Regions from separate parts of the Mitsuokella sp. AF33-22 genome, predicted to be linked through region 1. Evidence: a T-box and tRNA genes for the amino acid it is inferred to sense, from the RefSeq annotation. Region 1 holds a T-box; the other holds one or more tRNA genes.
What was found. The T-box of region 1 lies ahead of DWZ54_RS07745 (valine--tRNA ligase). A T-box ahead of a tRNA ligase gene usually reads a tRNA of that ligase, here a tRNA-Val.

Region 1 (5,099 bases):
TGTCCTTGCCGAACTCCAGGCCCATCATGACCATGCGTGCGACCCAGAAGAAGATGATGTCATAGCCCGTGACGAGCGTCGCCGTCGGGTAGAACTGCTCGAGCTCCGGCGTCTTGTCCGGCCAGCCGAACGTCTCGAACGGCCAGAGCCCCGAGCTGAACCACGTGTCGAGCACGTCCTCATCCTGATGGATATGCTTGCTATGACAGTGCGGGCACTCCGTGAGATCCGTACGCGAAACGCTCGTCTCGCCGCAGTCATCGCAGTACCACGCCGGGATGCGGTGGCCCCACCAGAGCTGACGCGAGATGCACCAGTCGCGGATGTTCTCGAGCCAGTTGATGTACGTCTTCGTGAAGCGTTCCGGCACGAACTGGATGCGTCCGTCCTTTACCGCCTCGATGGCCGGTTTTGCGAGGCCCTCCATCTTGACGAACCACTGCTTCGAGACGAGCGGCTCAATCGTCGAATGGCAGCGCGAGCAATGGCCGACGGAATGCTCATGATCCTCGACCGAGACGAGCACGCCCGTCTCCTCGAGCTCCTTGACGAGAGCCTTGCGGCATTCATAGCGGTCCATGCCCGCATACTTGCCGGCACCCTCGAGCATCTTGCCCGTGTTGCCAATGACCTTGATTTCCTCGAGGTGATGGCGCTGGCCCATCTCGAAGTCGTTCGGATCGTGCGCCGGCGTAACCTTGACGGCGCCCGTGCCGAAGTTCTTGTCGACGTATTCATCGGCGAACAGCGGGATGCGGCGGCCGACGACCGGCAGGATCAGCGTCTTGCCGACGAGATCTTTGTAGCGCTCGTCATCCGGATGGACGGCGACGCCCGTATCGCCGAACATCGTCTCCGGACGCGTCGTCGCGATCTCGACATACTTGCCCGTCTCTCCCTCTACCTCATAGCGCAGATGCCAGAGGTGGCCCTGCTCCGTCTCGTGCTCGACCTCGATGTCCGAGATGGCCGTGTTGCACGACGGGCACCAGTTCGTGATGCGCGTGCCCTGATAGATAAGTCCTTTTTCGTAGAGGCTGACGAAGACCTCGCGGACGGCGCGGCTGCAGCCCTCGTCCATCGTGAAGCGCTCGCGGTCCCAGTCAAGCGAAGAGCCGAGCGAACGCAGCTGGAACATGATGCGGCTGCCGAACTTCTCCTTCCAGTCCCAGACGCGCTCGAGGAATTTCTCGCGGCCGAGTTCATAGCGGTTCGTGCCTTCTTTGCGCAGAGCGGCCTCAACCTTGGCCTGCGTCGCTATGCCGGCGTGATCACAGCCCGGGATCCAGACCGTGTTGTAGCCCTGCATGCGGTGGTAGCGGATCAGGATGTCCTGCAGGGTATTGTCAAGCGCATGACCCATGTGCAGCTGGCCCGTGACATTTGGCGGCGGGATGACCATGCTGTACGGCTTCTTGCTCTTGTCGACCTCAGCATGGAAGAACTTGTTCTTCTCCCAGAACTCATACCATTTCTTCTCAAACGACTGCGGGTCATAAACCTTCGGGATGTTGTTCCCGAGCTCTTCTTTCTCTGGCATACGAATCCTCCTCAAAAAAATAAAGCGCCTCCGTCCAAAAGGACGAAAGCGCCTGCCTTCGTGGTACCACCAATCTTCTCATGCAGCCACGGCCGCATGACTCTCGCGTTAACGCCGCCCACGTCCCCGCCTACTGACGTTCAGCCGGAAAACTCCGAAGCTACCTTCCGCACCCTCCTGCCGGGACTCTCACCAGCCGTCCCCTCTCTGCACCAGGCCAGGCGCGTACTCTTCTTCCTCATCGTCTTTGCTTTATATGGAAATCATCTTATCACATGCAAAAAAAAATTGCAACCAGCATGTCTTCGGTAAAAGTATATCCGACTTATCTCAGGAAAAGACCTGATCTCATAAAAGAAACTTTGCCACTAAAAAACATAGAAGCCCTGGAAAATGAGCGTTCCAAGGCTCTTATGGGGATTTTTCATGTCGTCAGACAGAAACAGGCGATTCTGTTTCGGTGGATTGCCGAATCTCGGGCGGGATGTGGCGGTCGTGGATTTTTTTGCCGTGGCGGTTGTAGTACTCGACTTTGTCGCTGTACATGCGCTGGTCGGTGCGGCAGATGGCTTCGTTCAGGTGCGCGGTGTCGGGTACCCAGTTGCTGCCGAGGGCAATGGACAAGTCCTGTTCACGGCCGACCAGCTCGCGCAGGCGGCGGAAGCTGTTCTTGAAATCGAGTGCTGTGACGAGCGGCATCAGCACGAGGAATTCATCGCCGCCCATGCGGTAGGTGTTCTCGAGGCCGTAGCACTTCGCGAGCAGCCGGGCCACCCGCTTCAGCGCTTCATCGCCTGCCTGATGGCCGTGCATGTCGTTAATCTCCTTGAGGCCGTTGACGTCCGCGTAGACGATGCCCGCATAGCTCGAATGCTGCATCAGGAAGTCAATCTTCTCGATGCAGGCGTTGCGGTTGTGCAGCCCTGTCAGCGCATCGTAGCGGCTCGCACGCTCGAGCTCCACCATGAGGCGATGGTTCGTGATCTTCGAGGCGATGAAGTACGACACCGTCTCGAGCACCGTGACCGTATTGACAAGTTCACTCTTCTCATAGTTGTCGACGCCGAGGTAACCGATGAGCTCGCCCGCGTGATAGAACGGCGCGTCGATGATGCGCTCAATGCCCTGACGCTTGAGGTTCCAGTAGTCGACGGGATCGTCGTCCCTCAAAATCTCGATATCCTCGATGATAACGCTCGACGCCTTCTCGAGGAACTTCTCCCAGCCGCCGATGTACGTCTGATAGTCGAGATGCTGCAGCGTATCCATCTCCGGCTGAACGCCCGGCGCACACCACTCAAAGGTATTCGAGACGGTCTCGCCATCCGTCTCGAGGATGTAGAGACGGTCCGGGTGCAGCACATGGCTGAGCTCCCGCAGCGCGTGGTTCATCGCCGTCTCGTAATCGTCCTCGCCGTTGAGAATCTTCGAGATGCGCAGGATGATGTCGTTCGTCGTGTACTCGCGCTTCATCTGCAGCTGCCGCGCACGGTCGAGATCGACATTCATGAATGTGTAAGCGACATAGCCCGGCTGCTCGAGCGGCATGATCGTGAAATCCAGCCAATGATCGATCTCCGGCGCATATATGCAGTCACGGATGGCCCTGCCCGCCTGATACGCCCTCGTACAATACGTCATCCAGACGAGGTCCGCATTCTCGTAGGCCTCCAAGAAGCGCTTCCCCAAAAGCTCTTCTTTTGTCAGCCCCGCCATCTCGCAGTAAATCTTGTTGACAAAGACGTACTGCGCGTCCTGCACGGTCTTGCCATCCTCGGCGAAGATCAGCTTATAGACTACATACGCCACCGGGACATCGCTGTAGATATCTGGTATCCAATCTTTTTCCATCGTATTCATCCTATCAGTAATCATCACGCAAGATCCAGCTCAGCCCCTTAAAGCTCGCCGCGGAATGCCCGCGCGAGTATGGACTGTTTCATGCGATCAATCGTTTCCAGCACCGACTCCGCCGACTGTCGAACCTGCTCCTCGCGGCCAAGCAGCCGATCAAGGATACGAACAATCTCTTGCTGCTCAGAAAGAGACGGGAGTTTTATCTTTAGGTTTCTTGATTGTGTTATGGAAATGTTTGCTTGACCCACAACACCTTTTGTCTTTTGAATAACATCATCCAGCGTCTCTGGATTCAACAAGGCATAATACAAAAAACGATAATTTAAACCATCTTTGGGACGGAATCTTACAATCGCTTGATTCATATTCCATTCGCGATATGTATCGGGAATTATTGCAATTTTTCGCAGTGGCGGGCCGACAATGTTCATAATCACATCGTTCGGCTTAAGTATGGATGATTTTAACTTCGTGTCGTGAACATATCTTGGTATATATTGCGGCTTAGATAAAAAATCTATTTCATCGTTCACAATGTTGTACACTTTCAGGTAAGGAATCTCTCCTTGCGATGATATATCATTTTTAGGTGTCTTTCCGCAAGTGATTTTTTCACAAAGATTTTCCAGCTTTTCTACGCGCCATACATCAAATGATATCCCTTGTTCCGTCCTCCACTTCGCTGTCAGTTTTCCTGCAAAAGCATCATGCAGCAGGGCGGCTTTGCGCATTTCGTGGGCATCGAAGACGGACTGTACCTTTTCCTTGGCAGCATCGAGCTTGGCAAACAGGGACTCGATGCGCGCGACAAGGCGTTGCTGCTCGGAAATCGGAGCAATAGGAAACTTTATTTCTCCTGCGCGTCTTGCCGATAATTCCAAAAAAGTCGTTCCACTTGCATACTGGGTCAGAAGTGTTTGATTCCCCTTAAAAAACCAATATAAATACCGAGGCTCAAAGTGCACGGACGGAAGAAAACTCTTGAATCCCTGATTTGTACAAATGTCATTTTCAGCAATCGCGACATAGCCAATCGGCGCTCTGGACGACAGAAGCACTGTATTGGGTGGCATTAACTTCGTCGAAGACTTTGCCAGTCCCTGTTCCGTAATATTTTTCTTACCTCGTGAAATATATACTTCATGGTAATTTGATAAATCTGCCGGAGTAATCCAAGGGACCTCTCCTCCATCGTAATATTCTGGATGACTGGATGATGGTGTTCCACCGCCAACAATCGTAGTGATTTTTCCCAGATACACCCACTTCCATCCCTCTGGCAGCTGATACGGCTGTTCCTCTCCGGGTACGAGGGCAGCGGCAAGGCGTTCTTCTGGTGTCATTTCCTGTTTTTTCTTGGCCATGCTCACTTCTCCTTTGCCGCGCGCAGTTCATCAGCGACTTCCTGCAGGAGCTGCACGGCGTCCTTGAGACTCGCGATGGCACTCTCGGCGCCCTCGACGGGATCGGGCAGATCTTCGTAGTCGATGATGGAGTCGTCCTTGATGAGGCCGAGGTCGAGGCTGTCGTCCTTCGCGGCAATCTCCTCGCGCGTATAACAGTGCCAGCGCTCGTCGGCGATGCTGCGGCGGTCGTCCGCCTCATACGCCTTGACGAAGTCGGCGAAGTCCTCTTTGCGCAGCGGGTGCGTCTTGCCGAAGGACGGCATGTTCGTGCGCAGATCGTAGAACCAGACTTCTTT
Region 2 (5,099 bases), on a different contig from region 1:
CGGGGAATGACGCATCTGATTGGCGATCATATCGACCTGGGAAGAATCCATGGCCACGAAAGCGGCATCGACGGCCATGGGCTTGAATTCAAAATGCAGGCTCGGATCGCGTTTCTCCACTTCTTTGAGGATTTCCACATCATAGCCCGTGAGTTTGCCGTCATCATCGGTATAGGAATACGGTTTCACGGTGCCACGCGTGGCGACAGTCACGGTCTTGGCATCCTTATTGACACTCGCGCTGCCATCCTCGTCGCTGCCGCAGCCAGCCAGCACGCTGAGTCCGGCCACCATCAGGGCCGCGGTCAGCACGCGCAAGAATTTATTCGATAACTTCATCAAAGATCACTCCTTCAATCATTGTTAAGCACGGTCCGATGGTTCCGGAAGGCCAGCCGCGGACCTCATGGATCAGCCTGGCGGCCAGAGGGCTTTCCCATGCCGCCGATACTTTCTCTTCTTCCTGAGCAAGCGTCAGGGGATTTGCCGGTGAGCCCTGCGGATCCCGTATGTCGATATGATGGCGCGTGCCATCCTTCATGATGGCTGTAACCGGTACAGCCCGTACAGAAAGGGGCAGCTTCCCTACATCGTACACGCGCTGGAATTTCGGCAGTGCTGCCAAAAATTCCGCAGGCACCTCCGGCAGCTGGAAATACGCATCGTCAATACCGCCGTGCGCCAGGATCTGCCAGACGACGTACTCGGCAGAAAACTGACCTTCCCGTCCGGTCTGCGGCTTTTCGTAGCGCAGCGCCCGGTCCGCTCCCGGCGGGAAATGAATCAGGACACGGGAGATATCACCAAGCCGCACACCCTGCTCATAGAGCTTTGCGGCCCCATCGGCCGCGCAGATGGCAGCCGAGCAGTAGCGGTGGCGCTTCATCCAGAGTCCCGGCTCCAGGATCTGTCCGGGCTGGAGCCAGCAGCGGCGCCATGATGCTTCGTCAAAGCGCTGCTGCCCATTTGAGAAAACAGCCAGCCAGCCGGTTTCATCCTGGAAGATATTCGTCCGGGCGGAAAGGCCATATTCTGCCACGAGCCGCCAGGCGGCAAGAGCATGCGACGCGGCAAAGCCCGCATGCAGGGGCTTGCCGTCCGAGCCGGCTTCAAACGCCATGCCGGACGACTGCGTGGCGGCCAGCGACAAGACCATGGCTGCCTGCTCCCCGCTCAGGTGACGCAGGCGTATAATCGCTGCTGCTGCGCCCAGTGGCCCGATCGTCCCCGTCGAATGCCAGCCCTGCTGGCGATGCGCCGGATTGAGACAGGCGCCCAAGAGCCCCTCGAGTTCGGCCCCGGCCACATAGGCGGCCAAAAAGTCCCGGACGGTGTCCTCAGGCCGCGCCGCCGCCAGCAGCGCGGAATAGAGCACCGTGCTGAAATGGCCCGCGATATTGGCCTGGGCATCGTCATAGTCGAGATAATGCGACGCAAAGCCGTAGGCCAGCGCCTTGTCCTCCGGCCGCCCGCGCCTGATGCCAGGCAATAGTCTTCTGACTGCCGGTTCGCGGCGGGCGGCGAAAAGAGCGGCGAGATAATCGAGGAAGGCCTTCCCTGCCTGCCCGGTGAGATCATCGCGGCCGGAAAGATCGGTCTCCGTCACGAGTTCAACGACAGTCCGCGTATTCTCATCCATAACGCCTCTCCCTCCCGAAACATCATCGTTCGTCACTTGGCAAACTTGGCCGCTCTGTCATTCGGTTCGAGCCAGCGGCTGTCATCCGGGCCTTTCGGCATGATGCGCTTGAGGTCGGCAAACGGCGTATGGTCGACGTAGTAGAAGCGCTTGCGCATGGAATCGAAATCCGTATTGTTGCCGAATGCCGGATTTGAATAGAGATCCTTGGCATAATTCCAGAGATTCGGGTAATCGACAAGGCGTTTCTTGTTGACGAAGTACTTCTGATAGAAGACGAGGTCAAAGCGCGAAAGCGTCACGAACAGGCGGATATCCGGCAGCGTGATCGTATCGCCCATGAGATAGCGGCGCGTTGAGAGGCGCTTTTCGAGCCAGTCAAGGCGGTCGAAAATCTTGTCATAATAGAATTCGTATTCTTCCTGCGTGCCAACGAGCGCCGCGAGATTGACGGCAAGATTGACATCGGCATAAAGGATGATGTTCAGGGCGTCGATATCCTCGCGCAGGTCCTCGGGATAGATATCCGGTGCATCCTTGGCGATATAGTCCTTGAAGGCAACGGCCAGCTCGGCATCGAGCACGTGGTAGTCGTTGTTGACGACCTTGCCCGTCTTGACATCGACGAGAGCCGGCACCGTGGCACGCTGATCGAAATCAGGATCTGCCTTGCGATAGCACTCGCCCAGCGAATGAACACCGAGCACGGGATCCTTCTCATCCGGCTCCAGCGTGAAGAACCAGTCGCCGACGACACCGGCCGGACGCAGCGGGTCGACAACGCCCTTCGAGATCACCTTGTCGAGGCCCAGGAGATCGATCGCGATGGAGATGCGGTTGGCCCAGGGGCAGTGACGCGACCAGACGAGGCGGTAACGGTCCGGCTCCACCGGCAGCTCGCCCGTCAGGAAGCTCGCCGTGAACTGCGGCTCCTCCTCATCATTGTATTTCTTGCGGCGATTGAAGTTCGAGGCATCGCGGCCCTCATACTCCTTCTGCTCGCCGTTGGCACGCGGATTCGTCGTCTGCAGCTCCGAGAAATCAATCGGGCAGGGATCCATCGCACGCTTGAATTCCACCTTCTGTCGCTCTGCTGCAATATCCTTGTCTTTTATAGCCATCTGTATCGTCCTCCATATTTTCATGCAAAAAAGGAGACTCCAAGCGAGCCTATGGAAACGATTCAAAAAAATGACTGTGCCCTTATAGGCTCCATCGTCATGATCCGAAGCAAAATCCATATGCTGCTCAGAGTCTCCAATTCTTTTGGTCAACTCATCTTATGGGCTTTATCATATCAGCTAAAACATATAATGTCAATATGTTTTATAAAATTTTAAACAAAAAAAGCTGCACGCATCGCGTACAGCCTGAGTATTCATCTGGTGCTCGCTGAGGGATTCGAACCCCCGACCCCCTCCATGTGACGGAGATGCTCTAGCCAACTGAGCTAAGCGAGCAAACAAAAAGAGGTTTCGTCGTCCGACGAAACCTCATCTTTCCTAAATGGTGGGGTTAACAGAATTCGAATCTGTGACCTCCTCGATGTCAACGAGACACTCTAACCAACTGAGCTATAACCCCATGTCTTAACGACAGGATTTATTATACGGCATATCGCCGTTCCTGTCAACAGGGATTTGAAAAATTATCATAAAAAATTTTTCACCGTCTTCGTGCTATAATAGATGGGTAACATATTGATTCCAGGGGAGGGAATGTTTCATCATGAACGATTTACTCGATGTCCATATGCACACGCTTGCCAGCGGGCATGCGTACAATACGATCCGTGAGATGCTGACAGCCGGCAAAAAGCACGGCCTGCAGCTCGTCGGCATCTCCGACCATGCACCGGCCATGCCCGGCTCCACCCATCGGTTTTACTTCGAAAACATGCGTGTCTTCGACCGCCAGGCATACGGCCGGGAAGCCGGCCTCGAGGTTCTCATGGGCGCAGAGCTCAACATCCTCAATGAGACGGGCAAGGTGGACCTTGAGGAAAAGGCCCTGAACTCCCTCGACTACGCCATTGCCAGCCTGCACAAGCAATGCATCGAGCCGGGCAGCGTGCTCGAGAATACGACGGCCATCATCAGCGCCATGGCCAATCCCCACGTCAAGATCATCGGCCATCCGGATAATCCGACCTACCCGGTTGATTTCGATGCACTTGCCCGGGCAGCAAGGGAAAATCACGTGCTGCTCGAATGCAACAACAGCTCGTACCGCTCACACGGCAGCCGCGCCGGATCCCGTGAGACGGCGAAAATCATGCTGGCCGCCTGCAAGAAATACGGCACGCATGTCATCATGGGCAGCGACGCCCATATCGATCTCGATGTCGGCAACCATACGGGCTCCCAGGAAGTCCTCGCACAGGCCGGCTTCCCGGAGGAACTCGTCATCAATACCTCACCTGAGAAGTTCAAGGAATGGATTCGCGGTTAAAGCCGTCGCAAAAACGTTAAAAAGGAAGACAGCGCAGCGGGAATCCCCCGGAATGACAAAATTGCATGGCAGGGCCTCCGTCATATTGACGGAGGCTTTCGTGTTCCTTATAATAGTAACGTTATATGCGTAACGTTGTAAACAACGTCTGGAACAGAAAAGGAATGGTAAAACATGAACTTATTCCGCACCAAAAGCATCGAACAGATGCGAGAAACGGCCGCCCATTCAGGCATGGCCAAGACCCTGGGCGCCTTTGACCTCATCCTGCTGGGGATTGGCTGTGTCATCGGCACCGGCATCTTCGTCCTGACGGGCGTGGCGGCAGCCAAGTACGCCGGACCGGCCGTCACGATTTCCTTCATGATCTCGGGGCTTGCCTGCGCCCTCGCGGGCCTCGCCTATGCCGAATTCTCCTCCATCGTGCCGGCCTCCGGCAGCGCCTACACCTACACGTATGCGTCCCTGGGCGAATTTATCGCCTTCATCGTCGGCTGGAATCTCATCCTTGAATACACCGTCACGGCAAGCGCTGTGGCCTCCGGCTGGTCCGGCTACGTCACAGGTCTCCTGCTCTCCGCGGGCATCGACCCCGGCCACGCCTTCACGCATGTGCCGGCCGACGGCGGCGTCATCAACATCCCGGCCATCTTCATCACCCTGCTGCTCTCCGTGCTGCTGATCCGCGGCACGCAGGAGAGCACGAAACTCAACCGCATCCTCGTCGGCGTAAAGCTCACGGCCATCGCGATTTTCCTATTGCTGGCCATCCCGCACGTCAATACGATGAACTGGGAGCCCTTCATGCCGTTTGGCGTTTCCGGCATCTTCGGCGGCGCCGCCATCGTCTTCTTCGCCTACATCGGCTTTGATGCCGTGGCCACGAGTGCCGAGGAGTGCAAGAATCCTTCGCACGACCTGCCGATCGGCATCATCGGTTCACTCGTGATCTGCACGGCACTCTACGTCATTGTCGCCGGCGTGCTCACGGGCATCGTGCCGTACACGG

Region 2: it has a tRNA-Val gene. The T-box ahead of DWZ54_RS07745 (valine--tRNA ligase) is inferred to sense a tRNA for this amino acid. The anticodon was not compared.

Annotation. Positions count from the first base shown of each region.
Region 1 is NZ_QRQA01000010.1:72,302-77,400, reverse strand. Features, by position in the region: gene DWZ54_RS07745 (valine--tRNA ligase) at 1-1,540, opposite strand, end outside; T-box leader at 1,576-1,791, opposite strand; gene DWZ54_RS07740 (sensor domain-containing diguanylate cyclase) at 1,973-3,391, opposite strand; gene DWZ54_RS07735 (restriction endonuclease subunit S) at 3,439-4,761, opposite strand; gene DWZ54_RS07730 (N-6 DNA methylase) at 4,764-5,099, opposite strand, start outside.
Region 2 is NZ_QRQA01000011.1:73,070-78,168, reverse strand. Features, by position in the region: gene DWZ54_RS08285 (transporter substrate-binding domain-containing protein) at 1-339, opposite strand, end outside; gene DWZ54_RS08280 (MmgE/PrpD family protein) at 323-1,639, opposite strand; gene DWZ54_RS08275 (glutathione S-transferase C-terminal domain-containing protein) at 1,672-2,760, opposite strand; tRNA gene DWZ54_RS08270 (tRNA-Val) at 3,023-3,099, opposite strand; tRNA gene DWZ54_RS08265 (tRNA-Val) at 3,147-3,223, opposite strand; gene DWZ54_RS08260 (phosphatase) at 3,368-4,090, shown strand; gene DWZ54_RS08255 (amino acid permease) at 4,265-5,099, shown strand, end outside.